DNA from 2 places in the Mesorhizobium sp. B2-3-13 genome. Region 1 is predicted to be linked to the other one. Evidence: riboswitches for the same ligand, from Rfam matches in the RefSeq annotation. Region 1 holds a riboswitch; the other holds the start of a gene.

Region 1 (15,040 bases):
TTGCCAGCCCCTGTTAATAGTTCTTCATCGCTCGGTGCGGGATGCCGGCTTCCTCGAACTCGTCGCCACATGCGACGAAGCCCAGCTTTTCGTAAAGCGCGGTCTTGTCGGTCTGGGACGTGAGGTAGAAGCGGTTCTCGCCACGTGACCGCGCTATCTGCATCCCCGCCTGCATCATCCGCATGGCGATGCCATTGCCCCTTGCCTGGCGTAGCACGGCGACGCGGCCGAACTTGGCATGTTCGGTCAGAAAGACAATCCGCAGCGTGCCGACGACATCGCCTCCGTCGATGGCGACGACGTGAGTGGCCTCCGCGTCATAGGCGTCCCGTTCCACCGTCTCGGGCACGTTCTGCTCGACAATGAATACTTTGCGCCGGACTTCCAGGGCGAGGGCTCCTAGGTCAGAGGCAATGGAAACGGGCAGAATTGTTAGATTGGCCATACCGTTGTTCCCATGGCTTACCAATAAGTGGCGCCTTATGTCCTGCGTTTCAGTAAGAAATGTGGCGACCCGGCGCCAAGTAAATTGTTGGTTCCCGCTCATGGGCTCGAACCACGATTCACGCCTTCAAAGGGCGCTGTCCTACCATTAGACGAAGCGGGAAGGCTGGACGTTATGGCGCCCAGGCAGCTTGCGGTCAATTCGGGAAATTATTGACCGGCTCTTCGCAACGATAGACCGGGCAGTCGCCATCGCGGGACGGCACATAGGCCGACATCGGCACTTCAGGCCAGTCGCACTCATTGCCGAACTGCCTGACATAGCGGTCATAGGTGTTGCGGCCGGTGGTCAGCACCACGGCGCGATGGCTCTGGATCATGGCCCGGATCTCGCCGCAGCCCATGGAGCGGCTGTCGGGCCGGGCATCGGCCAGACCGGTCGTCGCGAGCACGGCGCCGATGGCCGTCAACAGGGTCAGAACGCGAGCGGACATGACGGTTCTCTTTGGTTTGACAAAATTGGACAGGCGACCGGTCCGGATTCGCACTGGAACGGCCGCTTGCATTGTCGCACACAACCCCTTTCGTGTCCGTTGGTTCCGCGACAGGCTGTGCGGCGCGCGTTCGGGCGCGGCGCCGGCCCCCGCGCAACCAAATCAGGCGTTGCGCATTGCTGGGCATGGACGGCAGGAAGCCCTACGAAACACCGCAATGGCGGCCCGGAAACGAGGGCCGTCCGGCGATGTGCTGTTCCTTCTGCGGCGGCCGCGATCATGGTTTCGAGGAGTGTCCGCGCATGCCCGATCCTCTCCGGCCCGGTAGACCCGAAGACGACGATACGTCGGAGGAATCGGCCGGCTGATTCGAGGCGCCCTTGGCGGGTGGCTAACCGGCGCCAGCCGCGCCGAAGAAATCGATCAGCGCGCCAGCCGTTTGCCCGGGCGCTTCCTCGGGGAAGAAATGTCCGCCTGACATCGCGCGGCCCCGCACGTCATCGGCCCAGTTCCGCCATAGCGCTAGCGGCCCGCCTTCGCCGGCATACCATTCGGCGAGCGCGCCTTGCCCGCTCCACAATGCCAGCAACGGGCAGGCGATGCGCCGGCCGGCGGCTTTGTCCGCCCGGTCGTGGTCGCGGTCGAGCGTTGCCGCCGCCCGGTATTCCTCGCAGATCGCGTGGATGTGGGCGGGGTCGCGCAAGGCATCGACATAGGCCTGGCGGATGCCGGCTGGAAAGACGTCGGGCGGCGAACCCCAGCCGCCCAGCGCATTGTCAACGATGGCGTCGGCGGTGCCCGCCAGGATCTTTTCCGGCAAGGGTTCGGGCTGCGCCAGCAAGGACCACGGCCAGTAGCCGAGGGCCAGCCGGGCATCGGCCCTATCCCAGGCGTCGGCCGTGGGCACGATGTCGAGCACGGCGAGTTTGTCGATGCGGTCGGGATGGTCGAGCGCCAGGCGGTAGGCGACACGCCCGCCGCGGTCATGGCCCGCGACCATGAAGGAGGTAAAGCCGAGTTTGGCCATCATCGCCACCATGTCCGATGCCATGGCCCGCTTGGCATAGGGCGCATGATCGGCGGTCGACGGCGGACAGGCGCTGCGGCCATAGCCGCGCAGGTCGGCGCATATGACGGTGAAACGCTCGGCAAGCACCGGCGCAATATCGCGCCACATCAGATGGGTTTGCGGAAAGCCGTGCAGCAAAAGCACCGCCGGTCCGGCGCCGGCGCGGCGCACGAAAATGCCGGCGTCCCCGATGTCGACGTCCATGGCTTGGAAGTGCTCGAACATAGCTGGCCTCCGGCACAGGCAACGACTGGAGGACGGGGTTGGTTGCAGCGCCTTTCACGCAAGCACCGGCTCTTTGCGCCGCGACAAGTGGTCCCGGGCAAAGCCGGGCGCCACGCTGATCATGCTGATCGTGCTGGTGCTTGCGCACCGGCTCGAACCCAAGGCTGGCATTGCGAAAGAGGCCGACAAGAAACCCGCTCCGGCTCCAACGGGCCGGTTCCGCGAATAAGCCTCTTTTCCAACCCTTGGGGCCAACGCTGTGGGCCAACCCATGGGGCCAACCTTTTGGGCCGACGGGCGTTGTCTCCATGAAGGGAAGGCCGCCGCGGGCGGCCATGCAACGAAGGAGGCCGAGATGAAACCTCTCGCCATTGCGTCATGCGCCGCGATGCTGGCCCTGGCAGTGCCGGCAGTGGCACAGGCGGATCAACAGATACCGAACCAGCAAACCGACAAATGCCGGGCGCAAACGGACCAGGGCGGCAAGCAGCAGCCCGGCGGCGGCGACCTCAGCGAAAAGCTCAACGATTGCGGCGGCGTGCTGAAGCCGCCGCCCACCGGCGACCAGGGCATGGCCGCGCCGGCGCCCGACGAAGGCAAGACGCCGATAATCAAGCCGGGCGAAGTGCCGCCCCAGCCGCCGAAGCAGTAGAACTGGTCAGGCGACATCATCATCGAGGCAGCGGAACCTCGCAGATCGCCACTGGTTCCACACAATGGAGGCGAGTTCGCCTGCTTTTTTGGACTTTTCTTGACTTACCTGACCAGAAGGCCGGCGTGATCGCACAGCGCGGTGAAGGCCTCCTGCGCCTGTGCCACGCCTTCATTGTTTTGCAGCGCCGACTCGATCTTTTCGCGCGCGGCTTGGTAGAAAGGGCCGCGCTTGGCTTGTGGCCAGTCGATCAGGATTTCACTGGCGTCCTGGAGCGTGGCCACGTCACGGATCGTGTCCGACCCATGCGGCTTGACCCGCAGCGGTGTCGACAGCATCAAATACGCCATTTTTATTCCCGCTATTGGAGGATGCGCGCTTCGCGCGCGGCGTCGATCATCGCCCGCATCGCTTTTTCCGGCGGCGCCCAGCCATCCAGGGCATCGCGGCAGCTGCGCAGTGCCGCCCGGTAGCGCCGGCCTTGGCCGGCCGGCCAATCGCCAAGGCACTCCAGCCCTTCCCAGGCGCTGCGCACCACGCGCTCCCGCTCAGGGGCGAATTTGAGGCGGATCGGTCGGGGAAACATCTTGTCGTTCAACGGTCGTCTCCATGAATAGTGCATGTGAGCAGAAGCCGACATGCACCGAGGAAGCGGCGGATAACGTGGCCGACAGGGGAGGGTTCCGGGCCCCGACGATCAATTTTCAATCTTGCTTTCAGTCGCGCGCGACGGTGTCCGACAATGGCCTGGGCGCGGGCAGATCCGCGCCCAGCGCCCGCGGCCGGTCATGCTCGAACTGCTCGGCGCCGGGCAAGGCATGCAGCCAGGCTTCGCGCCGGCCGGTCCACAATTCATATTGCGGTGCTAGGTCCGTCGGCGCGATGTCGAGGCTGCCGAGCATCACCTCGGCCTCGTTGTCGTCGACCCAGGCGACGCGGCTGCCGCAGGTCGGGCAAAAGCTGCGTGTGCCGTAGCTGGCCACTTGGCCCGATGTCTCGAAAGCATCGCGCGGCCAGATGGCAAAGGCCGAATAGACCGAACCGCCCGCCTTGCGGCAGTCCTTGCAGTGGCAAAGGCCGACCCGCGACGGCTGGCCGGTGACGACGAATTGCACGCCGCCGCATAGGCAGCTGCCGGTCCTGCGGGTTATCTCGGACATGGTTGCGGCCCCTCCCTTTTTCGCCAGTCTGGCTTCGTCAGTTTGGCATACCGCGGGCCGGGCGGGACAGATGCTCGTCTGCCATTTCGTTGGCCAGGATGAGAAACCGGGAAAAAGACATCGTGTTCACCGTACCGCCGGGCCCGGTTGACGCGGCCCGCAGCATCCTTCAACGCGACGCAGGCGAAATGGTTGCCGCCTCGCGCCTTCTTCTATCCTCGCGCCGCCATGTGGTTGTCGAGCTTCTTGCGCGAGGGGCCGTAGCGCTTGATGATGGTCTGCGCCTCGCTCTGCGGAATGCCGTATTTGCGCGCGAAGGCGGCGACCTCATAAGTGTCCTCGCTCGAGACCAGCTTGCGGTCCTGTTTGGTCTTCGATTTGTCGTCGGGCATGGCGGGCCTCACTTTCTGTAAGCCGCATGATCGCGCGGACGTCTAGCTGTCGCGGTCAGACATAACACGGATCGGCCATGCTGGTTCCATGGCGGATGGCGGTGACCGCCGGGCACTTACCGCCGGCCCCGGTTCAGGCCGATGGAGCGGCCGGGGCCGACGCTGTGGCTGTCGCGCGCCCCGCATTCGGCGCAGGGCGCGCTGGCGCCGGGGCAGCCGCGGGAATGCGTGCCGGCGGGACAGCAAAGGCCGTTTGAACTCGCCCAACGCGGGCACTGGAAAACCTGTCCGGTGCCGCCGCAGCCATCGCACTCCAGGACCGGCGACCGGACCAGATAGGACTTCGTCCCCAACCTGACGTTTGCGCCCAAAACTCGACCCACCCAAGATTACTGCACGGAACACGCCATGCATTAGCCCCAGCTAACATATCATGTTGCCGGTTACGGACAAGTTTCAGGATCGTTAATTGTTCGTGAACGCCTGGCGCGTGTCGCGGCGGCCGGCAATCGGCGCCTTGGGCCTGCTTGCTTCCCCTTCGAGGGGTGCCGTACATCAGCCGTCAAACCGATGTCGGAGAGAAAAATCGCTGGCTGATGTCGGATCCGCGCGCGGCGGTGCGTCCTTGGGGCTGATGAAACTGGAGGAATACAACCATGCCGTCGCAAATCACACAATCGCCGTGGCAGACCGCGGCCCTTCTCGTCGCCCGGCTGATTTTCGCGGCCGTCTTCCTGATGGCGGTGACTTTCAAGTTCATGGGCATGGAGGCCACGGCGGGCTATATCGCGGCCGCCGGTTTCCCGTTCCCGCTCTTCCTCGCATGGTGCGCGGCGATCCTGGAGGTTGCGCTGGTGCTGTGTTTCCTCAGCGGTGCCTTCTTCACCCAGGCCGCGCTGGTCGCCGCCGCCTATGTGCTGTTCCTGGCCTTGGCCTTCCACGGACCCAGCCACTGGGCCGGCAACCAGGCCGAATTCGGCTTCTTCGTCGACCATTTTTCGTTCCTGGCCGGACTGCTTTTCGCGGCGGTCCATGGACCGGGAAGAATCCTGGCGCTGAACCTGGGATGGCCGGGCAGGGGATGACGCCCGCCCGGGGCAGGGCATGACGCCCGCCCGGGGCAGGGCATGACGCCCGCCCGGGGCAGGGCCTAGCGGCCCGCCCGGGGCAGGGCCTAGGGGCCCGCCCGGGGCAGGGCCTAGGGGCCCGCCCGGGGCAGGGCGTAAGAAGCCCGCCAGGCGAGGCGTGAGGAGCCCTCACATCTGGTCGTTATAAGGCTCCTTCATCTGGCCGACCATGCGGGCCAGCTTCGAAAAGGATGGCATGTCCGCCTCCGGCTGGCACTGGTTGGCAAGTTCCAGCAGCCGGATCGGGAAGTTGACGGCGTCGCGGCTCGACGCCGACATGCCTCCTGACCGCTCCTCGCCGGTTTCCGAGGCCTCGGCCTTGCGTAGCGCGATGTCGATCTCCTCCGATGTGAGCACCCCCTTTTTGACCAGGACGTGGTTGATCGAGGCGACGGCCATCAGCAGGCCCTCGAGTTGCAGATTGGCGACGTTCATGGCGATTGCTCCAGTGGCTGGGTTCCAAACGCGCGAGCGGCATTTCCGATCCGACGTGGAGAAGCGCCGCGGCCTTTTGGCGACATGCGTCTACTCCTCCGTCAGGCGCTCGCCATATTCGCGCCACAGCGCCCTGACCTCCAGGCTGCCGAGGCGCGGGATCGAAGGGTCGCCGCAGTCTATGGCGACGGTGCCGATGTCGTAGTTGGGGTAAGCGCCGGCGACGAAGCGGATCGCTTCGCCAAGCGAGTGCACCCGGATGATCGGATCGGCCTGGCCCTGGCCAGTGCTGCGCACACCGGAAACCGTGGCCGGAGCGTGCCGCATCCTGAAGACGGATGCCATGGCTGGTCTGTCCATCGTCCTCTCCACAAGGCCGTGCGACGGGAATCATTCCATGAGCTGCCGCTGATGATTTCACAGGAGCCGGCTGATGAAAAGCCGGATGAATGTCTGGGCTGGCGTCATGCTCTCTCGGTCAAATGTGAATTTTTTCCTAGGAGCCGTTGACCGGGTGAGGGCAGCCATGCTATAAATTTGTCCATGGTGCTGATTTGCGCCAACGACCCGCCGCCAAGGCGGGTTTTGTGTTTCTGCCGCCATGCCAGGGACGCTACTGCGGTTGCAAATTTGAATGCTGGCGGGACAGCGCCCCTCTGGCCTGCCGGCCATCTCCCCCTCTTGGGGGGAGATCAGATACAATCGCGACCTTCGCCAACCGCCTGCGCTCCAAGACTGGGCGAGGCGTCCAACCTGCCAATCTCCCCCCAAGAGGGGGAGATGTCCGGCAGGACAGAGGGGGGCGCCGTAGAGCGCTACCTCCGCGAGATGCGAGAAATCCCATGACACGTTACGCCACCATCATCACCGGCGACGACGGCCTTGAAGTCGTCAGCGCCATCGGCCAATTCGAGGGCGCGGCGCCTCGGGCGCGCCTCGGCCGTGTCGAGGCGGTTGCGCCCGACGTGCTGATCGGCATGGTGCGGGAGGCGGCTGGCGGTTTCTGTTTTCCGCAAGCAGGCACAGACAGCCGCGCTGTCGGTCTTGTCATGGCCAGACTCAAGGCGCGAGCCAATGCTGCAAAACCTGCAAGCGCGGCAAAACCGGCCAGCACGGCAAGGCAGAAGGGTGCCAAGCGGGCCAGGAAGAAATCCGCCCGCTCGAAAAAGCCGGCCAGGCGGGCCAAGCAGGCGCTGCCGGAGGCTGCCGCCGGTGATACCAATGCCGTGGCGCAGATCCATGACTGACGAAACCGGGCCGTCGCGCGCAAAGGCAAGGTCGGCAAAGCGCAAGCCCGTCGCCAGCCCGGCAGCCGCGAAGACGCCCCGCCCGAAGCGGACGAAGAAGACGCTGGGCGACGATTTTCTCACCGCCGTGCGGGCCGATTTCCGCATCCATGGCGCCGGCGTCCTCGCCGAGGTGCGCACCGAGAAGCCGGACCAGTACCTCAAGATCGTGCTTTCGGTACTGCCCAAGGACATCGATGTCGCCATCAACCAACTGGACACGCTCTCGGATATATTGTTCGAGGTGATCGTGCGGAAGTTCAGGCCAGCGGGGGAGGAATGACCTGGGCCTCTTCCGCGGCTCGATCGAGCCAAAGCCCGCCTTGGCTCGCGCCAAGGCGGGCTTTTTGCGTTTGTGGCTCCTGCCCAAGGCGCGTTTGAATGGATCGAGGCGACGCGCGCTCAGGTCTTCATCTTCATGCCTGCCGTTCTCCCGGTGCCCGGCGGGCTTGGGGGACGTGCCTTAGGCCAGGATGTTGACCGCGCGGGCCGCGACAAGCGCGATCGTCAGCAGCGAGATCATCGCCTCGGCCATCATCAGCAGCTTGGCGCGTTGGGAGAGCGGCAATGTGTCGGTTGGCGAAAACGCCGTCGCATTGGTGAAGGCGAGGAAGAAATAGTCGACGAAGCCCGGCAGCCAGTCGCGGATCTCGCGGTCGCTCAGGGTCATTTGCGGAAATAGGAAATCGGCATGGGCGCGTGTGACGAGGCCGCAGGTCGGCGGCCCGCCCCGGTCGGTGCTCCAGAACCACAAGGCAAAGACGATAACGTTGGTGACCCAGATGTTGAGCGCGTCGACCAGCAGCGTTTGGCCGCTGGAGCCGGCATGGCCGGCCAGCAAGGCACGCACCAGAAGCGCCAGAGAGCCGCAATTCATGACGCTGACGAGGCCGGTCATCACCAGGGCCGTCCTGCGGATCATGACGCGAAACCGGCCAACCAGATACCAGTGCTCCTCCTCGACCGCTTTCTGGGTGGCGACCTGCGTCCAGGCGGTGGCTACGGACAGGGGTACGAGCAGGGCGGCCTCCAGCGCCGGCGCCAGCCAGCGGGGGCCGAACGAAAGATCGTTGATGACCAGAAGCTGCAGGCAGATGATGACAAGGACCGCCGCGCGCGCCAGCCAGAAGTCGAGCGCGCGGTGGTGGATGACGGCATGCTGGTGACGCATCGAGTATCCGGAATGTTCAAGTGGGATCAGTGTGCGGGCTGTTCTGCCCGGCGACGGCAGTAAGAGACCGTAGATCCCGCTCAATCTTGGTCTTGCAATGACCTGAAAGCATACTTTTTTGTAAGCTTTGATGTTGGGGCTGTTCGGCAAACCAGGCGATGTGGTCTAAGCGCCGCATGGCGGGAATTGACGACTCCATCGATCGTTGGATGCCAGCAGGGCTGCCTGCCGCGGGGCTGGACTCAGCGTCGGTCTGGTCCGCCCTGCTTCGGCACCCCTGGGGTTTGCTGGCGCTTCTGTGCCTGGCGCAGACCCTGTGCTGGACGGTGGTGCCAACACTCATCAATCCCGCACCGCCCGGTGATGTCGTGGAAGGCTTCATGTGGGGCCGCGAATGGGTGCTTTTAACCTACAAGCATCCGCAACTGCCCGGCTGGCTGCTCGAGATCAGCCATCTTCTGACCGGATCGTTCCGCTGGCCGCAATATTTGCTCGCTCAGCTGACGATTTCGGCCACCTTCGTCCTGGTCTATCTGCTGGCCCGCGACATGCTCGGACAACGCCGCGCGCTGGCTGCCGTGCTTTTGATGCCATCGATATATTTCTTCGGCTGGCCGACGCCGCAATTCAATCACGACTATGCGCAGATGCCGTTCTGGGCCGCGATCTGCTGGCTGTTGTGGCGCGCCGGCCGCGGCGGCGGGCCAGGCTGGTGGCTGGCGCTCGGACTGGTGTCCGGCGTCGGGCTCTACGCCAAGTTCTCTACCGGACTGCTGCTTGCCTTCGGCGGCCTCTGGCTGCTGTCGGACACTCGCGCGCGCAGCCGGCTGGCGACACCCTGGCCATGGCTTGGCCTGGCCGTTTTTCTCGCGGTCGCCGCGCCGCTGGCCGTCGCACTTTACCGCATGGATTTCCTGCCGCTGACCTATTTCGCCGGCCGCGACGCTTGGGTGACCGAACACCGTGCGCGGCTCTACTATATCGGCGTCCAGATCGCCGGGTTTTCCGGCTTTCTCCTGGTGTTGGCGCTATCAGGGCTCTTGCGGCGCTCACCAGCCCCGCAAGAGCCGGTCGAGCGCGGCACCCTCGTCTATCTCATATGGATGGGGCTTGGGCCCGCGGCGCTAGTCATGGTCGCCTCGCTGTTCACCGGCACCGGCGAGGCCTGGAGCGCGCCGATGTACAATCTAGTCGGTGTGGTCGCGCTGGCCTTTCTCGGTCACCGGCTCGGCGCCATCGAGATGCGAAAGCTGGCGATCTGCGCCTTCATCTGCATCGTCACCATGTCGGGCGCCTATGCGGCAATCCGCTGGACGGACTGCAATGTGCGCGGGCGCATGGACGCCGTCTGCTGGCCGGCGCAGCCGATCTCGGACGAGGCCGAGGCAATCTGGCACGCAGCGGCGCCCGGCCGGCTCGACATCGTCGGTGGCGACACCAATCTTGCTATGCTGGCGGGCCTCAATGCCGATGACAAGCCGTCGATCTTCACCGACCTCGATATGCGGTTCGCACCCTGGATCACGAGGCAGCGGTTGCGCGACCATGGCATGCTGATGATTTGGCGGGGTCATGGCGTGCCGCCACAGTTGCGGGCATGGTTGGACAACATCCCGGTCAAGACGGTTCTTTTCAACTGGTCGCGCGAGGCGCCGCCGGTAGCGATCAGTTTTGCCGCCATTCCGCCTGGTACGCGATATCTGCCGGTTGCCGCCAGCAGCCGGACCCGGCATCCGCGCGTCTAAGGCGGGCAGTGTCATGCGCCGGTTCGTTAGGGGGCGCCTTCCACCGGTATGACCGAATGGCCGCTCGTCTGACTGGACGAACCGGGCGACAATGCCCATTTATGGGGATATCCATATTTGTTGTCGCGCAATTCCCCGGGGAAAGCCGCTACACTTTTCCTGGGATTGCCTTGAGGAGACGTTACATGGCGACTTCGAGCGAACGTGCAGTGCTTGCCGGTGGCTGCTTCTGGGGCATGCAGGATCTGATCCGGCGCTTCCCGGGCGTCCTCGCCACCCGTGTCGGCTACAGCGGCGGCGACGTGCCGAACGCCACCTATCGCAATCATGGCACGCATGCCGAAGCCATCGAGATCACCTTCGATCCGGCGAAAATCAGCTTCCGCCAGCTTCTGGAATTCTTCTTCCAGATCCACGATCCGACGACGCGCAACCGCCAGGGCAACGATGTCGGCATGAGCTATCGCTCGGCAATCTACTACACCAGCGAGGAGCAGAAGCGTGTGGCGGAGGACGCCATCGCCGATGTCGATGCCTCCGGCCTGTGGCCCGGCAAGGTTGTCACCGAGCTCGCGCCGGTCGGTGCGTTCTGGGAGGCCGAGCCCGAGCACCAGGATTATCTGGAGAAATATCCCAACGGCTACACCTGCCATTTCATCAGGCCAGGCTGGAAACTGCCGGTTCGCGAAAAGGCAGTTTCATAAGTTTTTTTGGCGGCGGGCAGAATTTCTATAAATTCAACGCCAGAGCGGTTCACGGGCTTCGCGGAAGCAACTGACCGCTCTATCTCTTTGTTTTGACGCAAGTCCGGCCAGGGGCACCCGGTTGCGTCTGCGCTGGCGCAATGCTTTTGGCGCAGCTTGCTGAAAAAACAGCTTCCCCAACCGATCGAATGGTGCTTTAACGCCGCCATCCACAGGGGTGCTCCGTACGGTCGGGGCTGAGACGGGGGCGGCAAGCCCACAGACCCTAGAAGCTGATCTGGGTAATACCAGCGGAGCGAGGCGGGCGATGTTTTCAGGCGCACAGGTTTCCCTATATCCAATGGCCGACGATTTTGTCGGCGTCATCCTGGGCGCGCTCGGCGCGCTCGATCCGTACCGCGACAAGCTCAGGATCGAGACCGACGACATCTCGACCCTGCTGGTCGGGCCCCCCGAGGTGTTGTTCCCGGCGCTGCGCGACCTTTTCGTGGCTGCGTCCGGCAGCGGCAAGCATTGCGTGCTGTCGGCCACCATTTCGCGTGGCTGTCCAGGGGAGCCGGACGATCCAATCTGCCGCTCCAACACGTTCGGCGGACCCGCCGGGCCACTCGGACCACGCAAGCAAGCGGCCATCACCGCCGTGCGCGGCGCGCCCGCCACTGGCCAGCCAGCGGCGGCGCAGTTCTCGCTCTATGTGATGGGCACGGACGACCACATGGACGAGATCTATGGCTGCATCGATTTCCTGAAGCAGTCCGGCGTCTACGATCGCTCCAAGAATTTCTGCACCAAGCTGCGCGGCGATGCCGGCGCGATCTTCTCGGCGCTCGATGAAGCGTTCTGCCGCTTCGGGCCAGGCGCCGGCCACGTAACCCTCGACGTCACGGTTTCGGCCAACAGTCCCACTGCCGTCTGAACCGCTCGCGCCGAAGCGCGCGCCGTCAAGGTTATCCTCTCGTGGTTTCATCGTCATTCAACCCGCGTCAACTCGCGGGCTTCTTCGCCCAGGCAGCGCCGGCCGTGATAACGATCGGTCTGGTGCTCGTGGCTTGGGAACTCTACGCAAACCATTCCGGCATCAAGGCGACGGTTCTGCCGGCGCCCTCGCGCGTCTTCGAACAGGCGATGCTCAATCGTGACGCGCTGCTCGACAATGCCATTCCCACCATCGGCGCCACGCTGATCGGTTTTGCCTGTTCGCTCAGCGCCGCCTTTGCGCTGTCGATGCTGGTCGACTTCTTCCAGCCTTTGCGGCGCGCGCTGTTTCCCGTGTTTATCGTCAGCCAGACTTTGCCGCTGGTCGCCATTGCGCCATTGGTGGTGCTTTGGTTCGGTTTCGGGCTGACGCCCAAGATCATGCTGGTGGCGCTGGTCACCTTCTTCCCGATGCTGGTGGCCCTCGTACAGGGCTACGAGGCGACCGAGGTTGAGATTGGCCAGATGCTGCGCGCCATGGGAGCAGGGCGCTGGCGGGTCTTCATGCTGGCACGGTTGCCTTCGGCGCTGCCGTATTTCTTCGCGGGCCTCAGGATCTCCATCACTTACGCCGTCGTCGGCGCCATCTTCGCCGAATATGCGGGCGCGGCCAAAGGGCTGGGCATCTACATGCTCAACGCCAAGAACAATTTCCGTCCCGACCTGGTGCTCGCCGCCGTCGGCGTCAGCGCCGCGCTCACCCTCGTCCTGTTCGGGCTGACGGTGCTGCTGCAGCGTCTGGCCATGCCCTGGGAACAAGCCGCTGGCAGGCAAGCCGCCGGAAGAGGCCCGCAAGCATGAGCCGGCTCGAATTGCGGCATATGCGCAAGGTCTTTGGCGGGCTCGAAGTGCTCGCCGACATTTCACTGCGCGTGGATGCCGGCGAATTCGTCTCGATCCTTGGGCCTTCGGGTGCCGGCAAGTCGACGCTGTTCCAGCTTTTGACCGGCGCCGAGCATGGCGAGGGTGAGATGTTCTTCGACGGCGCGCCGCTCGACGATCACGGCAGGCATTTCGCCTTCATGCCGCAGCGCGACGCGCTGATGCCGTGGCGGCGCATCCTCGACAACACGACGCTGGGGCTCGAGGTGCAAGGCGTCAGCCGCAAGGAGGCGCGGACGCGGGTCGCGCCGCTGTTTGCCGAGTTCGGGCTTGCCGGCTTCGAGCGGCATTTTCCAGCGCAGCTTTCGGGCGGCATGCGCCAGCGCGCGGCGCTGCTGCGCACTGTCGTGCAGGAACGCGACATGTTGCTGCTCGACGAGCCGTTCGGCGCGCTCGATGCACTGACCCGGGCGGCCATGCAGCGCTGGCTCGAACAGATGTGGCGGCATCATCGCTGGACGGCGATGCTGATCACCCATGATGTGCGCGAAGCCGTGTTCCTGTCCGACCGCATCTATGTGCTGTCGGCGCGGCCGGCCCATGTCGTGCGCGAAATCAAGGTGCCACTGCCGCGCCCGCGTGATCCGACCAGCACCGCCACACGGCAGGCCGGGGCACTCGAGGCCGAAATCCTCGATATTTTGCTCAACCTCCAGCCATCCAAAGGACATGACCATGACTGACTTGACGCGCAGGCAAGCTCTGCTGCTCACCCTTGCCGGCAGCGTACCGCTGATCACCGGATCGAGCCGCTCCTTCGCGGCAACGCGGAAGGTTACCGTCGCGCTCGACTGGACGGTCAACACCAACCACATCGGGCTGTTCGTCGCCCGCGACAAGGGCTTTTATCGCGAGGCGGGCCTCGAGGTCGACATCCTGCCCTATAGCGATACCGGTGCCGGTACGCTTGTCGCCAACCGCGTCGCCGATTTCGGCATCAACGGCACCATCAGCCTGTTCACCCAGAGGACCGCTGGGGCCGACTTGAAGGGTGTCTATGCCGTCGTGCAGTCCGAGACAGGCCGGCTGGTGTTCAATGCGGCGCGCAGCGAGATCAAAAGTCCGAAGGATCTGGATGGCCTGACCTATGGCGGCTTCGGCAGTGCCTGGGAAAACGCACTGATTTCAACCATCATCCGGCATGATGGCGGCAAGGGCGATTTCGAGACGGTGACGCTCGGCACTTCCGCCTACGAGGCGCTGGCCAACGGCTCGGTCGACTTCACGCTCGAAGTGTCGACCTGGGAGGGCGTCGAAGCCGAACTCAAGGGCGTCAAGCAGCGCAGCTTCGTCTACGCCGACTATGGCGTCCCCGACGAGCACACGACGCTTATCTCTTCGAGCGAAGCCTATCTCCAGGCAAATCCCGAGCTGGCGTCATCCTTCATCCAGGCAACGCGGCGGGGTTATCAGTTCGCGGTCGATCATCCAGAGGAAGCCGCCACGCTGCTGATCGCCGCCAACAAGGATGCCCTGAGCAATCCGGCGCTGATCCACGCCTCGCTGAAGACACTGATCGAGGGGCACTATCTGCGCGGGCAAGACGGCACCATCGGCATCATGGATCCGGCCAAGATGGAAGCGATCGGCTCCTATCTCCTTGCTGCCGGCATCCTGCACGACGCCGATGGCAAGATCGTCGCGCAACGTCCCGATTTTGCGAAATATTTCAGCAATGTGTACCTCAGATAGGCATCAATGCGGAAACCGCGAAAGGATCGTCCGATACTGGACGCCGGGATGTCGCCAAGGTTGCGGCCCCGACAAACCCCGGGTGCGGCCCTCACCTTCGATCCGGTTTGATGCCGATCTGATCTTCTCGGTTAACGGCCCGGCAATGGTTGCGTGCGAGGGTCGCCCCGAGGGATCATCGGGATGCTTGCCTTGCTCATGTTAAAAAGCGACACACTTTCGCCTGCAGCAGATAACCGGTTTTTGTCCGCGGCGCGCAAGCGCGAGATTATGCTCGACCTGCGCGAAGGTTTCTTTCGTGTCTGCGCCTTGGTGTGCGCGGGGCTGTTCGTCTATCGCGGCGTCTATCAGCTTATCGAGGATCCGACCCGGCTCAATGCCGCGCTGGTGGCGATTTCCGAGATACTCACCTTCACCTGGCTGCTTCTGTCGCGGCGTCCGGTGACGCGTGACTGGAACCCGCTGACGGTCATCGTTTCGGTGTCAGCCAGTTTTGGCGTTGCGTTGATCACCCTCCAACCAGGCATTGCACTCATTCCCCTTTATGTCGCCGCGCCGTTGCAGTTCATCGCGCTGTTGTTCGTTAT
Region 2 (15,040 bases), on a different contig from region 1:
AATTCGAGGCACGCGCGGAGCGCTTCGGCGCCTGCGCCAATGGCGATCTCGCGCTCGGTTCGGACGGCACGCTGCGCTGGATCGGCGCGCCGATCGGCACGCTGGTCTCGGGCGAGGACGCGCTGAAGCCGCGCCTAGTGTTGCTGGCTGACGAACAGCTGACGGGCCCGGCCCGCGACAAGGTCGCCGCGCGCGCCGAACGCTTCGTCAATTTCCAGATCGAATCCCTGTTGAAGCCGCTGGTCGATCTGAAAAACGCCGAGCAGATTTCCGGCATCGGCCGCGGCATCGCCTTCCAGCTGGTCGAGAATTTCGGCCTCATCAATCGCCGCGACATCGCCGAGGAGATGAAGTCGCTCGACCAGGAAGGTCGCGCGGCACTTCGCCGGCTCGGCGTGCGCTTCGGTGCCTACCACGTCTTCGTGCCGGCGCTGATCAAGCCGGCCCCCGCCGGACTGGTGACCTTACTGTGGGCGCTGAAGAACGACGGCAAGGACAAGCCTGGCTTCGGCGACGTCGTCCATGCGCTGGCGTCGGGCCGCACCTCGGTGGTCATCGATCCGGCCTTCGACAAGGCGTTCTATAAGCTTGCCGGCTACCGCAATCTCGGCCGCCGCGCCGTACGCATCGACATTCTCGAGCGGCTGGCCGACCTGATCCGCCCGGCGACCAACTGGAAGCCCGGCCTCGGCCAGCGACCGGACGGCGCCTATGACGGCCAGTCTTTCATGGTGACGCCGCCGATGATGTCGATCCTCGGAGCCACCGCCGACGACATGGAAGAGATCCTCAAGGGCCTAGGCTATCGCGCCGAGCCGAAACCGGCTGCTGAAGTCAAGGCACGGCTGGAAGCGCAGGACACTGCCGCGCGGGAAGCCGCCGCAGCCAAGCAGGCAGCCGAAGAGGCAGCTCGCGCGGAACAGGCCAAGGCGGCGGAAGAGGCGGCAGTGGAAGCCGCAGTAACGGAAGCCGGCGCTGTAGATGCGGCCGCGGAGGTCGAGGGTTCGGCAACGGCAGCCGCCGAGGCCGCCATCGAAGCTCCGGCCGAGGTCATCGCGGAAACGGCAGCAGAGCCTGTCGCGCAAGAACAGGCGGAAGCCACGGCCGAAGTTGCGGGCGAACAGGCGCCGGTAGCCGAAGCCGCCGTTGAACCGGTCGAGCCGGCGCCGGTTGAACCGCAGACCGAACCTGAAACTGCCGAGATTGACGCCGCGCCCACAGAAGAGAACGCCGCAGCGGCGGAGCCGACCGTCGAGGCCTCCGCGCCGACGGAAGCCACCGAACCAGTGGCAGTTGCGGACGCTGCCGGCGAACACGCGCAGGAAGCCGAAGCGCCAAAGCCGATCCTGTTGTGGCGCCAAGGTCGCTTTGACCAGCGTCCGCGCCATCGCGACGGCCGCAACAACCGCCCGCAGAACGGACAGGCGCGCGGCCGAGGCAATGCGACGGCCGATGCCGCCGGTGCACCGGCAACAGGCGCTCCCGCGGACCGTCCCGCCCATGAAGGACGCCGCGACGGCGCCGGCAAGCCACGCTTCGACCGCTCGAAGTTCAAGCCCAAGCCGCAAGGCGAAGGCGCTGAGCGTCGCGATGGCCGCCCGCAAGGCGAGCGTCCCGAGCGCCGCGAAGGCCGGCCCGACTGGAAGGGTGGCAGGCCGGAAGGCAAGGGCCCCGATCGCGGCAAGGGGGGCGGAAAGCCCGCCTTCCAGCCCAAGCCGCGCGAGGAGCGCCCGGTGCGCTTCGACCCGGATTCCCCCTTCGCCAAGCTCGCAGCCTTACGCGACCAATTAAAGAAGTAGGCTCACTTCGATGGTTGCTGAAGACCGCCAGCGCATCGACAAATGGCTGTTCTTCTCGCGCGCGGTGAAATCGCGATCGCTGGCGGCCAAATTGGTTGTAGCCGGCCGCGTGCGCATCAATCGCGACAAAGCAGCGCAGGCTTCCGATCTGGTCAAGCCAGGCGATGTGCTGACCATCACGCTCGACCGGCGTATCTTCGTTTGGAAGGTGCTCGGCGCCGGTGTGCGGCGTGGCCCGGCCGAGGAAGCTCGCACACTTTATGAAGACATGTCGCCGCCGCTCGCACCCAAGGCCGACGCCCTTCCCGATGCTATCCCTGCGCAGCGCGAGGCAGGCAGCAGCCGCCCGACCAAAAAAGAGCGCCGCCAGACCGACCGATTGCTCGGTGAAGATTGAGCCTTGTCGACCAGACGCGGGGGTGTGTTTCCCGAGGGCAAAGACAAACAAAAAACAGAAGCGGGAGCGGCAAACGCGACGGCCGGTGGGGCATGTCAGGCCCTCGTGGCACCGGCCGCCTGGAATTCCATTCCCAAACCCTGGCGCCGCTGGGAATGGCTACCCTTGCAAGCGGCCGATAAAGGCGTTACCTCACAAAAAAAGCCAACAAAAACGGGACATCCCGGAGCCGACCGATGACCTATGTCGTGACCGACAACTGCATCAAATGCAAATATATGGACTGCATCGAGGTCTGTCCGGTCGACTGTTTCTACGAGGGCGAGAACATGCTCGTCATCCATCCCGACGAGTGCATCGACTGCGGCGTCTGCGAGCCGGAATGCCCGGCCGACGCGATCAAGCCCGACACCGAGTCCGGCCTCGACAAATGGCTGCAGATCAACACCGAATACGCCGAGAAATGGCCCAACATCACCGCCAAGAAGGAGCCGCCGGCCGACGCCAAGACCTTCGACGGAGAGGCCGGCAAGTTCGAGAAATACTTCTCCGCCGAGCCGGGCGAAGGCGATTGACAACGCCGCTGTAAAGGGCCGCTGTAAAGGCTTGTATGACGCGGCGTAACAGGCACGTCGGATTAACCGCCTTGACAGGCGGCGATTGGTTGTGGCCTGCGCTTACGCAGCAAAACCTTGATTCTTCCGACTTTTTGTGTTACATCAGCAAAACATGCCGGTGACACAACGTCGATTTATGGCGCAGACGCCCCAAATCACTGAAAGGTGAAAATCCCATTCCGGACCAGAGCGATCTGGGCCAGGCGGCCGCAGTTCGTGCGGGTTGCCGGTCCCGGCCTTTCCGGTGGGTTCATCTGTTGTGCGGCTAATGGTCGGTGACCCCGATCACGCGAGTTCAGCCGGCACCGCCGCCGGCCCACAACAAGGAGTTCAGGGCGTAATGGCAACGATCACCCCGCAGAAGAAGTCCACTGCCGCGCGTCACGGTTTCAAGACCGGCGAGTACATCGTCTATCCGGCGCATGGCGTCGGGCAGATCGTCTCGATCGATGAGCAGGAAGTGGCCGGCCACAAGCTGGAACTGTTCGTCATCGACTTCCAGAAGGATAAGATGCGCCTGAAGGTGCCGGTCGCCAAGGCGACCTCGATCGGCATGCGCAAGCTGTCGGAAGAGGATTATGTCGAGCGCGCGCTGAAGGTCGTGCAGGGTCGCGCCCGCGTCAAGCGCACCATGTGGTCGCGCCGTGCCCAGGAATACGATGCCAAGATCAATTCAGGCGACCTGATCTCGATCTCGGAAGTCGTGCGCGACCTCTACCGTGCCGACAACCAGCCGGAGCAGTCCTATTCCGAACGCCAGCTCTACGAGGCGGCGCTCGACCGCATGGCTCGCGAGATCGCGGCCGTCAACCGCATGTCGGAAACCGAAGCCGTGCGCCTGATCGAGGTCAACCTCAACAAAGGCCCCAAGCGTGGCGCCAAGGCCGACAATGAGGAAGCCGAGCAGGAAGAAGCCGCCTGAGCTTTTCGCCTTCGGGTTAACGAAAACCCGGCCTTGCGCCGGGTTTTTTGTCTTTGGGATTGCCGGAGATTGCCGCGCCTATGCGCCGGCCTTCTTCTCCGCCGCCTCCTGCTTCAGCGTGGCGATGAACCGCTTGGTCCTTTCGCGCTCCGGATTGCCGAACAGCGTGGCGGATGGCCCCTGCTCGACGATGACGCCGGCGTCGAGGAACACCGCTTCCTGGGCGATCTTGGAGGCGAGGCGCAAATCATGCGTCGCTATCACCATGGTCGTTCCCTCGCTGGCGAGCTGACTCAGCACATCGACCACCTCCTGCGCCAGTTCCGGGTCGAGTGCCGAAGTCGGTTCGTCGCACAGCAGCACCTTCGGCGACGGCGCCAGCGCCCGGGCGATCGCCACGCGCTGCTGCTGGCCACCCGACAGCGTCGCCGGCCAGGCATCCGCCTTGTGCGCCATGCCGACCTTTTCCAGCAGCGCGAGCGCCCGCTCGCGGGCGCGCGCCTCCGGCCATTTCAGCACCGTGACCAGCCCCTCCATGACATTTTCGATGGCGGTACGGTGCGGAAACAGCTGGAAATTCTGGAACACCATGCCGGTCTGCAGGCGCAGACGCCTTATGTCCGCCGCGGACACCTTCCCGCCGGGACGGAACTCGAGCGTCTCGTCGCCGATCCGCACCGTGCCCGATGTTGGGATCTCCAGGAGGTTGATGCAGCGCAGCAGCGTGCTTTTTCCCCCGCCCGAAGGCCCGACCAGCGCGGTGACGCTGCCTTCGGCGATGGCAACCGTCACCCCCTTCAGCACGAGATTGTCGCCGAAACGCTTTTCGATGTTGGTGAGGCCGATCATGAGCGTGCCTCCAGGAAGCCGCCATAGCGGTTGAGCCGCTCCTCCAGCCGTGTCTGCAAGGCCGAAAGCACCGAACTCATCGCCAGATAGAGGATCGCCGCCTCGACATAGAGGATGAGCGGCTCATAGGTGGTGGCGACAATGCGCTGCGCCGCCTGGAACATCTCCGGCACGGTGATGGCGGCGGCCAGCGACGTGTCCTTGACCAGCGAGATGAAGGTGTTGGAGAGCGGCGGCACCGCCACCCGGCCGGCTTGCGGCAGGATGGTGCGCCGCATCGCCTGGCTCCAGGTCATGCCGATCGAATAGGCGGCCTCCCACTGGCCTTTCGGCACCGAGCCGATCGCCGCGCGGATGATTTCCGACGTGTAGGCGCCGATATTGAGCGTGAAGCCGATCAGCGCCGCGGTAAAGGCGTCGAGCAGGATGCCGACCGACGGCAGGCCGTAGAAGATCAGAAACAGCTGCACCAGGAGCGGCGTGCCGCGGAAGATCCAGACATAGAAGCGCACGAGCGCCACCAGCGGCTTCGGCCCGAACAGCCGGCCGAGCGCTGCGCCCAATCCCACCGTCAGGCCGAGCACGAAGGACAGCAGCGTCAGCGGCACGGTGAAGATCAACGCTGCCCACAGCAGCGAGGGCAGCGAATCCAGCATCAGTTGCAGCCAGTGCGGCACGAAATATCCTCCGGAAGGGACGGGCAGCGTCATCGAAGCGCGAATGCGTCAGCCATATCACGACAAAAGCGGCGAGCCGTCAAAGACGGCTCGCCGCTGGATGGGCTGCGGGGCGACAACCGCCCCGCCTTATGAACTACTTCGAGACGTCCTGGCCGAAATAGGTGTCGGCGATCTTCTGGTAGGTGCCGTCGGCCTTGATGTCGGCCAGGGCCTTGTTGATGGCCGCGACCAGCTCCGGATCGCCCTTGCGCACAATGACGCCGGAGTAATCGGCATTCTCTTCCTGGGCGGCGATCTTCACATTGGCGTCGGGCTTGTGCTTCTTGAAGTCGAGGAACGACAGGCTGTCGTTGATGGTGGCGTCGGCACGGCCGGTCAAAAGCAGCTGGATCGACTGGTCGAAGCCATCTGTGCCGACCAGTTCGGCGCCATTCGACTCGGCCAGTTTGCCGAAATTGGAGGTTAGCGACTGCGCCGACTTCTTGCCCTTGAGATCGGCGAAAGTCTTGATGTCGGTATTGTCGCCGCGCACGATCAGCACCGCCTTGGAGGCGATGTAGGGATCGGAGAAATCATACTTGGCCTTGCGGGCATCGGTGATGCCGACTTCATTGATGACGGCATCATAGCGGTTGACGTCGAGGCCGGCGATCAGACCGTCCCACTTGCCCTCGAGGAACTGCGCCTTGACGCCGAGCTTGTCGGCGATCGCCTTGGCGATTTCGACGTCGAATCCGACGAGCGCTCCGGATGCATCATGATAGGTGAACGGAGCGTAAGTGCCTTCCGTACCGACCTTGATGACGCCGGCCTGCTTGATCTGGTCGAGATTGGCGCCGGCATGCCCCGATGCGACCGTCAGGGCCTGCAGCGTTCCGGCGATGATGAGCGACTTCAGCCATTTCATTTTTCTGTGATCCCGTCCTTGGCCTGATATCAGGCATGTTGTGAGGGTTGGAAAATGACAGATGCAGGTCGAAAAAATAAGGAACGAAATTTCAAAGAAGGCTAATTCCAGAAATCAAATACTCCAAAAGGAATTTCGTTGCAGCATCGGGATTCCGGGCAGCCGTGCCGAAATTGCCCAGACGTCATCGCTCGCCTGCCTGCGCCAGCGGAACCTTTCCCGCGCACGGCAGTTTTGGCTGTTCTAGGGCACGACGCCGTCATTTCAAGCCGGTTCCTGCCAGTTTGTCATTCGCACGCCTGAGCCAAGGAGCGCCTTATGATGGAAGACACGGCAGGTCGGGTCATGGTCCGCGCGGCAATGAGGGCGCCTTACCTCGAACGCGACGAGGAGCATCGGCTGGCACTGCTTTGGAAAGAGGACAACGACCAGAATGCGTTGCACAGCATCACCGTTGCCCATATGCGTCTGGTCATTTCGATGGCCTCGAAATTCCGTCATTACGGCCTGCCGCTCGGCGACCTGATCCAGGAAGGCCATGTCGGTCTTCTCGAGGCCGCCGCCCGCTTCGAGCCGGAGCGCGAGGTGCGGTTTTCGACCTACGCGACGTGGTGGATTCGCGCTTCGATGCAGGACTACATCCTGCGCAACTGGTCGATCGTGCGCGGCGGCACCAGTTCGGCGCAAAAGGCCCTGTTCTTCAATCTCAGGCGATTGCGTGCCCGTCTCGCGAACGGCGCCGAACCGCTCTCCAACACAACTCTTTACCGCGAGGTGTCGGTTGCGCTCGGCGTTTCCGAAGCTGATGTGGAGTTGATGGATTCACGCCTGTCGGCGCCCGACTCCTCGCTCAACGTGCCGCTTGCCGACGATGCGGGTGCGACCGAGCGGATGGACTTCCTGGTCTCGGACGATCCCTTGCCCGACGAGATTGTCGGCGACAAGATCGACGTCGCGCGCCGCTCGCTCTGGCTGAGGGAGGCGCTTCAAGCTCTCAACGCTCGCGAACTCCGCATCATCGAGGAACGCCGGCTTACCGACGAGGGCGCCACGCTTGAGGCTCTCGGCGAAACGCTCGGCATCTCCAAGGAACGCGTGCGCCAGATCGAGGCCCGCGCCATGGAAAAGCTCAAGGTCGCGCTGGTGAAGCAGAACCCCGAATTCATGGCGACTGCCGCCTGATTCCCGCAACGGGCGCTTACTTGTCGGTGACGATCTTGACCTTGTCGCCGGCCGAAACCGCGGCCCCCGGCGACAGCGCGTTGAGCACGCGGAACAGGTCGAGCTTGCGGTCGACCCCCACCATCTGGGCAGCAAGCGAACCCATGGTCTGCCCCGGCTGCACGGTGAGCACACGAATATGCAGTGGCTTCAGTGCCGCCTTTTCGGCGGGACTGAGGATGCGGAAGGAGCCGCTGACCGACCGCGCCACCATTTCCAGCGAGCTGCTGGCCGAGGGAGCCGCGGTCAGCAACCGATAGACCTGGCCGCCGGCGCGGATCACCGCGATATCGAACTGCCAGCCTTCGGCGCCGGCATGCGCGGTCGCCGCCTCATTGCCGTTGATGGTTTCCTGCTTGACGGTGCTGTCGTCGAGGCCAGCCACCCAGCCGCTTCTGATATAGTCGGTCAGGGCGCGGTTCTTGTCGATCGAAACGCCGTCGAAGCGGATCGCTATGTCGCCCGGACCGGTCGCCGTAACCGCTGCCGCTGAATTGTCGATGATGAAACCGTCCGGCACGGTGAACGACACGCCGAGGCCCGGATGCAGGAAGGTTTCGCCGCGCACATAGCCTTCTTCCGGCGTATCGCCATAAAGCAGGCCATCTATGCCGGCGAGGAAGGAATCGCGGTCGCGCGTGCCGAAACCGGGCGCGCCGAACTGGCGGGCGTGGCGCTGTGCCAGATCGATGCGTTGCGGCGTGTTGGGGTGGGTGGCGAGGAAGTCGAGGCTGGCGTCCGTGGCACCGCTGATCGAACGGAAATCGGTGTAGGCCGACATCGACTGCAGGAAGCGGCCGGCGGCATAGGGATCGTAGCCGGCTTCGCCGATCGACTTGATGCCGATGGCGTCCGCCTCCAGTTCCTGATTGCGCGAGAACTGCGCCAGCCTAAGCTTGCCGCGGATCAGTGCTGCCTTGGCGGTCGGGCTGTCGCCGAGCACATCGGAAACGACCTTGGTCGCCAGGCCTTCCTCGGCCTCCAGCTGCTGGCGCTGCAGGCCGTGATTGGCGGTGACGTGGCCCATTTCATGCGCGATGACGGCGGCGAGCTCGGACGAATCATTGGCCAGCGCCAAGAGGCCGCGCGTAATGTAGAGATATCCGCCCGGCAGCGCGAAGGCGTTGACGTTGGGCGAATTGAGGATGGTGATGCGATAGGTCTGGGTCGGGTTGGCCGATACCACGGTCAAATTGCCGACCACCTTGGCGACCATGCGCTCGAGCTTGGGATCGGAATATTCGCCGCCATACGTTGCAAGGATGCGCGGATGCTGCGCCTTGGCGAGTTCGGCAAGCTTGTTGTTGGCGGCGACATTGTCCACCGTGATCGGCTTGTCGGATGGCTGGAAGCCGGATTCCTGGACCTCGGGAGGCGTGAACATCTGGCAGCTTGCCAGCGCCACGGCAAAGCCAGCCAGCGCCAGGAACCGCGCCAGCGGATTCATTCGTAGCCTGTCAGCGCTGATCGCCAGAATGGCTTCCTTTCAGGTCCTTGCGCATGACCACGGCATGCGCAAAACAAACTGCTACAGCGTCCGTCACGCGCCCCTCGGGGCGGGCAGCAGATGCTGTAGGCAAATCACGGCCTGTGCCGGACCGGTATCGAGCGGACCTAGCCACACTACTCCAGTCATGGCAAGCAAGCGCCACATCGCCTCAAGCCGGTTTGAGCGTAAATTATGTCCGCTTCCGGGCAATATCTCGTGATAACGCATCCCCGGCACCGGCACCGATATAGCGCCGGAACGCCTCCGGCCCAGCCCCTGCAAAGAAATCGTCCGAGGTGCCTGAGGCAGCGATGGTGCCATTGTCCAGAAACACCACTTTCTGCGCGATGCGGCGGGCATCCTGCGGCTGGTGCGTGACGAACAGCACCGTCATGCCACGCTCGGCATGGAGGCTGGCAACCAGGTCGAGCATGTCGTCGCGCAAGGCGGGCCCAAGCGAGGCGAAGGGTTCGTCGAGCAGCAGCACCGGGCGGTCACGCACCAGCACGCGGGCCAGGGCGACGCGCTGACGCTCGCCGCCCGAAAGCTCGCGCGGCAGCCGCTTCTCCTTGCCGGCAAGGCCGGTGCGTGCAAGGGCGCCCGCGATATCGGCGTGGTCTGTATCCGTCAACCGTAACGATGGCGAACGGCCGAGCCCGACATTTTGCTGGACAGAAAGATGGGCGAAAAGATTGTTTTCCTGGAATACCATCGACACCGGCCGCATGGCCGGCGGCTCGCCACCTACGTCGGCCCCGCCGATCAATAAGCGGCCGGATCGCGGCGTCTCGAACCCGGCCACCAGATTGAGCAGCGTCGACTTTCCCGAACCGCTCGGCCCCATGATGGCGGTGATCTGCGTCGCGGTGAATCCGACATCGAAGGCGAACAACGCCTCGCCATAACTGAACGAGACCTTGTCCAGCCGCACCGGAACCCCTTTGCCGTCAGCCGCCCCGTCAGACATCGCGGGCCATCCCCTTTCCCAGCCGGTCCGCTGCCAGCACCAGCGCCAGGCAGACAAGGCCCAGCAACAACGCCAGGCCGGCGGCGTCCTGCGTGCGGTAGCTGCCCATGCGCGCCAGGAGAAGGTAGGGCAAGGTCTGCACGGAATCACTGCCGAACAGGGCGATCACGCCGAGATCGCCAAGCGACAGCGCCATGGCGAAGGCAAAGGCGGTGGCGAGCGGCCGCCGAAGCGACGGCCAGTCGACCAGCCACAGCCTTGACCAGCCGGAAATTCCGAGCTGCGCGCAGAGCCGCTCGTGACGCTCGCTTGCCGCATCATAGGCGGGACGGACGGCGCGCAGCGCGAAAGGCATCGCCATGACGGCGTTGACGGTGACGACCATGAGCGGGGCGACAGCAAAGACATCGCCGAGATGGCGCAACAGAAGGAACCAGCCGGCGCCGATGACGATCGGCGGCACGACCAGCACAAACCCGGCGCCGGTATCGGTGGCATGTTCGAGCAGTGTCCTTGAGCCGGAGCGGCGGTTCAATGCCAGCGCCCTCCGCGCCATTGTGAGAGCCAGCGACAGCATCACCGAAAGCAACGCCGACAGGAACGCGAGCACGGCACTGGTCAGTGTCGCTTGCCGGACAGTGGCCTCACCGGCCAGCCGGCCGAGATCGGCGCCCAATCCGGCCGCCACGGTTGCCGCCATGGGTCCCACGACGAACAGCAGCGCCAGCCCGATGAGCAGGGCATTCAGCACGGCCTCAGTCCTGTTGACCAAGAGATAGCGGCGCGGCGCGACCGACAGGTTGGCGTCGCCGGCCACGTTGGCGCCAAGCCGGGTCAACGCCAGCACCACGACAAAGGTCAGCGCGATCTGCAACAATGTCAGCGCGACAGCCCTCGCGGGATCGAAATCGAAGCGCAATGCCTGATAGATGCCGACCTCCAGCGTCGTCCCGGCCGGTCCGCCGCCGAGCGTCAGCACGATGGTGAAGGATGTGATGCAGAGCATGAAGACAAGTCCGGCGGCACCAGGCAAGGCGGCCCGCAGCGTCGGCCATTCGATCAGCCGCAACGCCGGCCGCGCTCCCATGCCGAGCTGGCTCGCCAGCCGCCACTGGTCTGAGGGGATGGTTTGCAGCGCCTCCAGGAACAGGCGGGTAGCCAATGGCAGGTTGAAGAAGACATGGGCAACGAGAATGCCGGAGAGGCCGTAGATGCCCGGCCAACCCTGGCCGCCGACCCAGTTGGACAGACCGGCGAAATAGCCGGCTCGGCCGTAGAGCGCCAGTATGCCTAGCGCCGCGACGATCGCCGGCAGAGCCAGCGGCACGGCGAAGAGCTGCAGGATGAAGGCGCGGCCGGGGAAACGTGGATGCCGCGACAGCGCCCGCGCCACCAACAGGGCAGGCCCGACCGAGAGCAGCGTCGACAGGGCCGCCTGCCAGAGCGTGAAGCGCACGACACGGAAGAGGTAAGGATCGAAGGCGGCCCAGGCGCCGGAAAAATCGTGGGCGCCTTCGGCGAGCAGCCCGGCAAAAGCGCCGCCGATCAGCAGCGAGGTTGCGGCAAGCGCAACAATGCCGGCTGTGATGCGGGGGTCAGAGCGGGTTTGCACTGAGAACCAACGATCGACTTGGGAAACACTGTGTTCCTTGGCGGTCATCTCACGAGACTCGCCCACAAAATCTACTTGCTCATCACCGCCAGCCATTCGTCCACCCAGGCCTTGCGGTTGGCCGCGACTTCCTCCGGGCTGAACAGCAAGGTCTTGGTCGGCTTAACCAGTTTGTCGAAGGCAGGGTTGAGCGGCTTGCCGGTCTTGCCGGCCGGGAACATCCAGTTGGTCTCCGGGATGGCGTCCTGGAATTTCGGCCCGGTCATGAAAGCCATGAACTTGGCCGCCAGCGGGTTCTTGGCGCCTGTCGTGGTGATGCCGGCGACTTCGATCTGCAGGTACTCGCCCTCTTCGAAGGATGCCGCCTGGTAGCGCTCGGTGTTCTCGGCGACCATGTGGTAGGCCGGCGAGGTGGTGTAGGACAGCACCATCGGCGCCTCGCCCTTGGTGAACAGGCCATAGGCCTCGCTCCAGCCCGGCGTCACCGTCAGCACCTTGGCCTTGAGCTTGGCCCAGGCTTCCGGCGCCTTGTCGCCATAGACCGACTTCACCCACAACAGCAGGCCGAGACCGGGCGTCGACGTGCGCGGGTCCTGTATGACGATCTTGTCATTGGCACTGCCCTCGACCAGGTCCCTCAGGCTTTTCGGCGGCGTCTTCAGCTTTTCGGTATCGTAGACGACAGCGAAATATCCGTAGTCGAAGGGGACGAAAGTATCGTCGCTCCAGCCGCCCGGCACATTGACATCGCTCACCGCGCCGTGCGGCGCGAACAGGCCCGACGCCTTGGCATCGGCGGTGAGATTGGTGTCGAGGCCGAGCACGATATCGGCCTTGGTCGAAGCGCCTTCCAGCTTGACGCGGTTGAGCAGCGCCACGCCATCGGCGACCGAGACGAACTCGACATCGCAGCCACATTCGGCCTCGAATTCCTTCTTCACCACCGGGCCTGGACCCCAGTCGGCGGTGAAACTCTCATAGGTGTAGACGGTGAGCTTGTCCTTGGCCAAAGCTGGTCCGGACAGGGTCACTACAGTGGCCGCGATGAGGGAATATAAAAGCGTGCGCATCGGCGCCTCCTTCGTTTGCGTTGAAAGGAATTGAGGCGTCGGATTGTCCGAAACGTCTAATCCCTCCGCCGGTACAAACCGGATCAGGTTCAGCGGGTTGGCGAGACTGCCTCTCAGCCGGCCCGCGAAAGTCGCGTCCGGCACCCCGTTAGAGCGTTTCGACACATAAGCCCGGCCGACGGGACACGCAAGTGGGAGTTTGCCGCCTTCCGTTTCCCGTGCCGGGCTGGTAAGGGCGACGGGATATGAGCACATTCACCATCCTGCTTGGCGGCGATCTCATCCGCACGCCCCGGCTTGACCGCCAGGTCGAAGGCTCACGCGTCATCGCCGCCGACGCCGGCATCGGCCACGCGCGGATGCTGGCCCTTGTTCCGGAACTGTGGGTCGGCGATTTCGATTCCGTGCCGCCCGATCTGCCCGCCCACCTGGCCGCGGTGCCGCGGCAAACCTTCCCGGCGGAAAAGGACAAGACCGACGGCGAACTGGCGATCGCGGCAGCCCTTGAACGCGGCGCGACGCGCCTTGTGCTGGCGGGCGCCTTCGGCGGCAAGCGCGCCGACCACGCCTTCCTGCACCTGGCGCTTGGTCTGCGGTTGGCCGAAGCCGGAACGGATGTGCTTCTGACCAGCGGTGCCCAGGAGGCTGTCCCCTTGCTGCTCGGCAGGGCCGGCTTCGATTATGCCGACGGCACGCTGTTTTCGATCCTTGGCTTCTCCGAACTCTCCGGCCTGACCGTCACCGGCGCCAAATGGCCGCTCGACAAGGTCGAGGTGGCTTTCGGTTCATCGTTGACCGTTTCCAACGAGGTCAAGGGCCGCCTCGACATCGCGCTTCGCCATGGCCGAGCCCTGCTGCTCGCCCATCCCTATCCTTTGCCTGAAAGCTGACATGGCCCCGCCTCTTCTCAATCTCGACGGGATAAAACTGACTTTTGGCGGCACACCGCTGCTCGACGGCGCCGCCTTGACCGCTTCGGCCGGCGACAAGATCGCGCTGGTCGGCCGCAACGGGTCCGGCAAGTCGACGCTGCTCAAAGTCGCCGCCGGCCTGGTCGAGCCGCAGGACGGCGAGGTGTTCCGCCAGCCTTCCGCGACAGTGCGCTATCTGCCGCAAATGCCAGACATGGACGGCTTCGCCAATGTGCGGGCCTATGTCGAAGCCGGGCTTGGGCCAGCCGACGATCCTTACCGCGCCAGCTATCTGATGGAGCATCTCGGCCTGTCGGGCGAGGAACGGCCAGGAGACCTGTCCGGCGGCGAGGCCAGGCGCGCCGCCCTTGCCCGCGTCATGGCGCCGGAGCCCGACATTCTGCTTCTTGATGAGCCGACTAACCATCTTGATCTGTCGGTCATCGAATGGCTGGAAGAAGAGCTCGTCCGGACTTCCTCGGCGCTCATCGTCATTTCGCATGACCGCCGCTTCCTCGAACGCGTGTCGCGCGCCACCGTCTGGCTCGACCGTGGCCAGACCCGCAGGCTGGACAAGGGCTTTGGCCATTTCGAGGAATGGCGCGACCTGGTGCTGGAAGAGGAAGAGCGCGAGCAGCACAAGCTCGGCCGCCAGATCGTGCGCGAGGAGCACTGGCTGCGCTATGGCGTGACGGCGCGGCGCAAGCGCAACATGCGCCGATTGGGCGAACTGCAGACCATGCGCCAGCGCTTTCGCGGCCATCGCGGCGCCGAAGGGTCCGCGACCATGGTGGCAAGCGACGCCGCCGAATCCGGCAAGCTGGTGATCGAAGCCAAGAACATCGAGAAGAGCTTTGGTGATCTCACCGTGGTCAAGGGGTTCTCGACCCGCATCCAGCGCGGCGACCGCGTCGGTCTTGTCGGGCCGAACGGCGCCGGCAAGACGACACTTCTGAAGATGCTGACCGGCGAATTGGCGCCGGATGCCGGCTCGGTACGGCTCGGCACCAATCTGGAAATCGCCACGCTTGACCAGAAGCGCGAGGCGGTCGATCCGCAGGAGACGCTGGCGCAATATCTGACCGACGGGCGCGGCGAAAATCTCGTCATCAATGGCGAGCAGCGCCATGTCGTCTCCTACATGAAGGATTTCCTGTTCAAGCCGGAACAGGCCCGCACCCCTGTGCGTGAGCTTTCCGGTGGCGAGCGGGCGCGGCTGATCCTGGCGCGCGTGCTGGCACGGCCGGCGAACCTTCTGGTGCTCGATGAGCCGACCAACGATCTCGACATGGAGACGCTGGAACTGCTGCAGGAACTGGTTGCCGGTTTTGCCGGCACCGTCATCCTGGTCAGCCACGACCGCGATTTCCTCGACCGTACCGTCACCAGCATCATCGCGCCGGACATCGGCGGCCGCTGGGTCGAATATGCCGGCGGCTATTCCGACATGCTGGCGCAACGCGGCGGCACCAGGCTGGACGACCGAAAAGCGCGTCCCAAGGCGGAAGCTGGCGATGTGCCCACGTCGGGCAGTAGCGAGCCGGCGGCGCCGAAAGGGCCGGCGAAGAAACTGTCGTTCAAGCAGAAGTTCGCGTTGGA

Evidence for each region. A riboswitch is a leader RNA that binds a small molecule or an ion and turns the genes downstream of it on or off. The one in region 1 is predicted to bind thiamine pyrophosphate.
Region 2: another riboswitch for thiamine pyrophosphate. It lies ahead of thiB (thiamine ABC transporter substrate binding subunit); the one in region 1 lies ahead of FJ941_RS27770 (YkoF family thiamine/hydroxymethylpyrimidine-binding protein).

The regions. Positions count from the first base shown of each region.
Region 1 covers NZ_VFVQ01000036.1:21,163-36,202, forward strand. The annotation lists gene FJ941_RS27675 (GNAT family N-acetyltransferase) at 14-445, opposite strand; tRNA gene FJ941_RS27680 (tRNA-Gln) at 534-607, opposite strand; gene FJ941_RS27685 (hypothetical protein) at 642-938, opposite strand; gene FJ941_RS27690 (alpha/beta hydrolase) at 1,330-2,232, opposite strand; gene FJ941_RS29120 (hypothetical protein) at 2,306-2,461, shown strand; gene FJ941_RS27695 (hypothetical protein) at 2,588-2,884, shown strand; gene FJ941_RS27700 (DUF982 domain-containing protein) at 2,989-3,234, opposite strand; gene FJ941_RS27705 (DUF982 domain-containing protein) at 3,246-3,482, opposite strand; gene FJ941_RS27710 (GFA family protein) at 3,601-4,044, opposite strand; gene FJ941_RS27715 (DUF3606 domain-containing protein) at 4,257-4,436, opposite strand; gene FJ941_RS27725 (DoxX family protein) at 5,093-5,521, shown strand; gene FJ941_RS27730 (hypothetical protein) at 5,693-5,998, opposite strand; gene FJ941_RS27735 (hypothetical protein) at 6,089-6,358, opposite strand; gene FJ941_RS27745 (hypothetical protein) at 6,841-7,245, shown strand; gene FJ941_RS27750 (hypothetical protein) at 7,238-7,567, shown strand; gene FJ941_RS27755 (hypothetical protein) at 7,748-8,455, opposite strand; gene FJ941_RS27760 (glycosyltransferase family 39 protein) at 8,665-10,200, shown strand; gene msrA (peptide-methionine (S)-S-oxide reductase MsrA) at 10,386-10,904, shown strand; TPP riboswitch at 11,108-11,221, shown strand; gene FJ941_RS27770 (YkoF family thiamine/hydroxymethylpyrimidine-binding protein) at 11,212-11,820, shown strand; gene FJ941_RS27775 (ABC transporter permease) at 11,862-12,680, shown strand; gene FJ941_RS27780 (ABC transporter ATP-binding protein) at 12,677-13,444, shown strand; gene FJ941_RS27785 (ABC transporter substrate-binding protein) at 13,437-14,453, shown strand; gene FJ941_RS27790 (isoprenylcysteine carboxylmethyltransferase family protein) at 14,724-15,040, shown strand, end outside.
Region 2 covers NZ_VFVQ01000020.1:59,514-74,553, reverse strand. The annotation lists gene FJ941_RS22485 (helicase-related protein) at 1-1,799, shown strand, start outside; gene FJ941_RS22480 (RNA-binding S4 domain-containing protein) at 1,810-2,196, shown strand; gene fdxA (ferredoxin FdxA) at 2,433-2,771, shown strand; gene FJ941_RS22470 (CarD family transcriptional regulator) at 3,154-3,735, shown strand; gene FJ941_RS22465 (amino acid ABC transporter ATP-binding protein) at 3,814-4,584, opposite strand; gene FJ941_RS22460 (amino acid ABC transporter permease) at 4,581-5,261, opposite strand; gene FJ941_RS22455 (amino acid ABC transporter substrate-binding protein) at 5,398-6,171, opposite strand; gene FJ941_RS22450 (hypothetical protein) at 6,233-6,418, shown strand; gene FJ941_RS22445 (RNA polymerase factor sigma-32) at 6,490-7,353, shown strand; gene FJ941_RS22440 (M48 family metalloprotease) at 7,370-8,839, opposite strand; gene thiQ (thiamine ABC transporter ATP-binding protein) at 9,072-9,848, opposite strand; gene thiP (thiamine/thiamine pyrophosphate ABC transporter permease) at 9,841-11,508, opposite strand; gene thiB (thiamine ABC transporter substrate binding subunit) at 11,532-12,530, opposite strand; TPP riboswitch at 12,574-12,688, opposite strand; gene FJ941_RS22420 (thiamine diphosphokinase) at 12,776-13,420, shown strand; gene FJ941_RS22415 (ABC-F family ATP-binding cassette domain-containing protein) at 13,422-15,040, shown strand, end outside.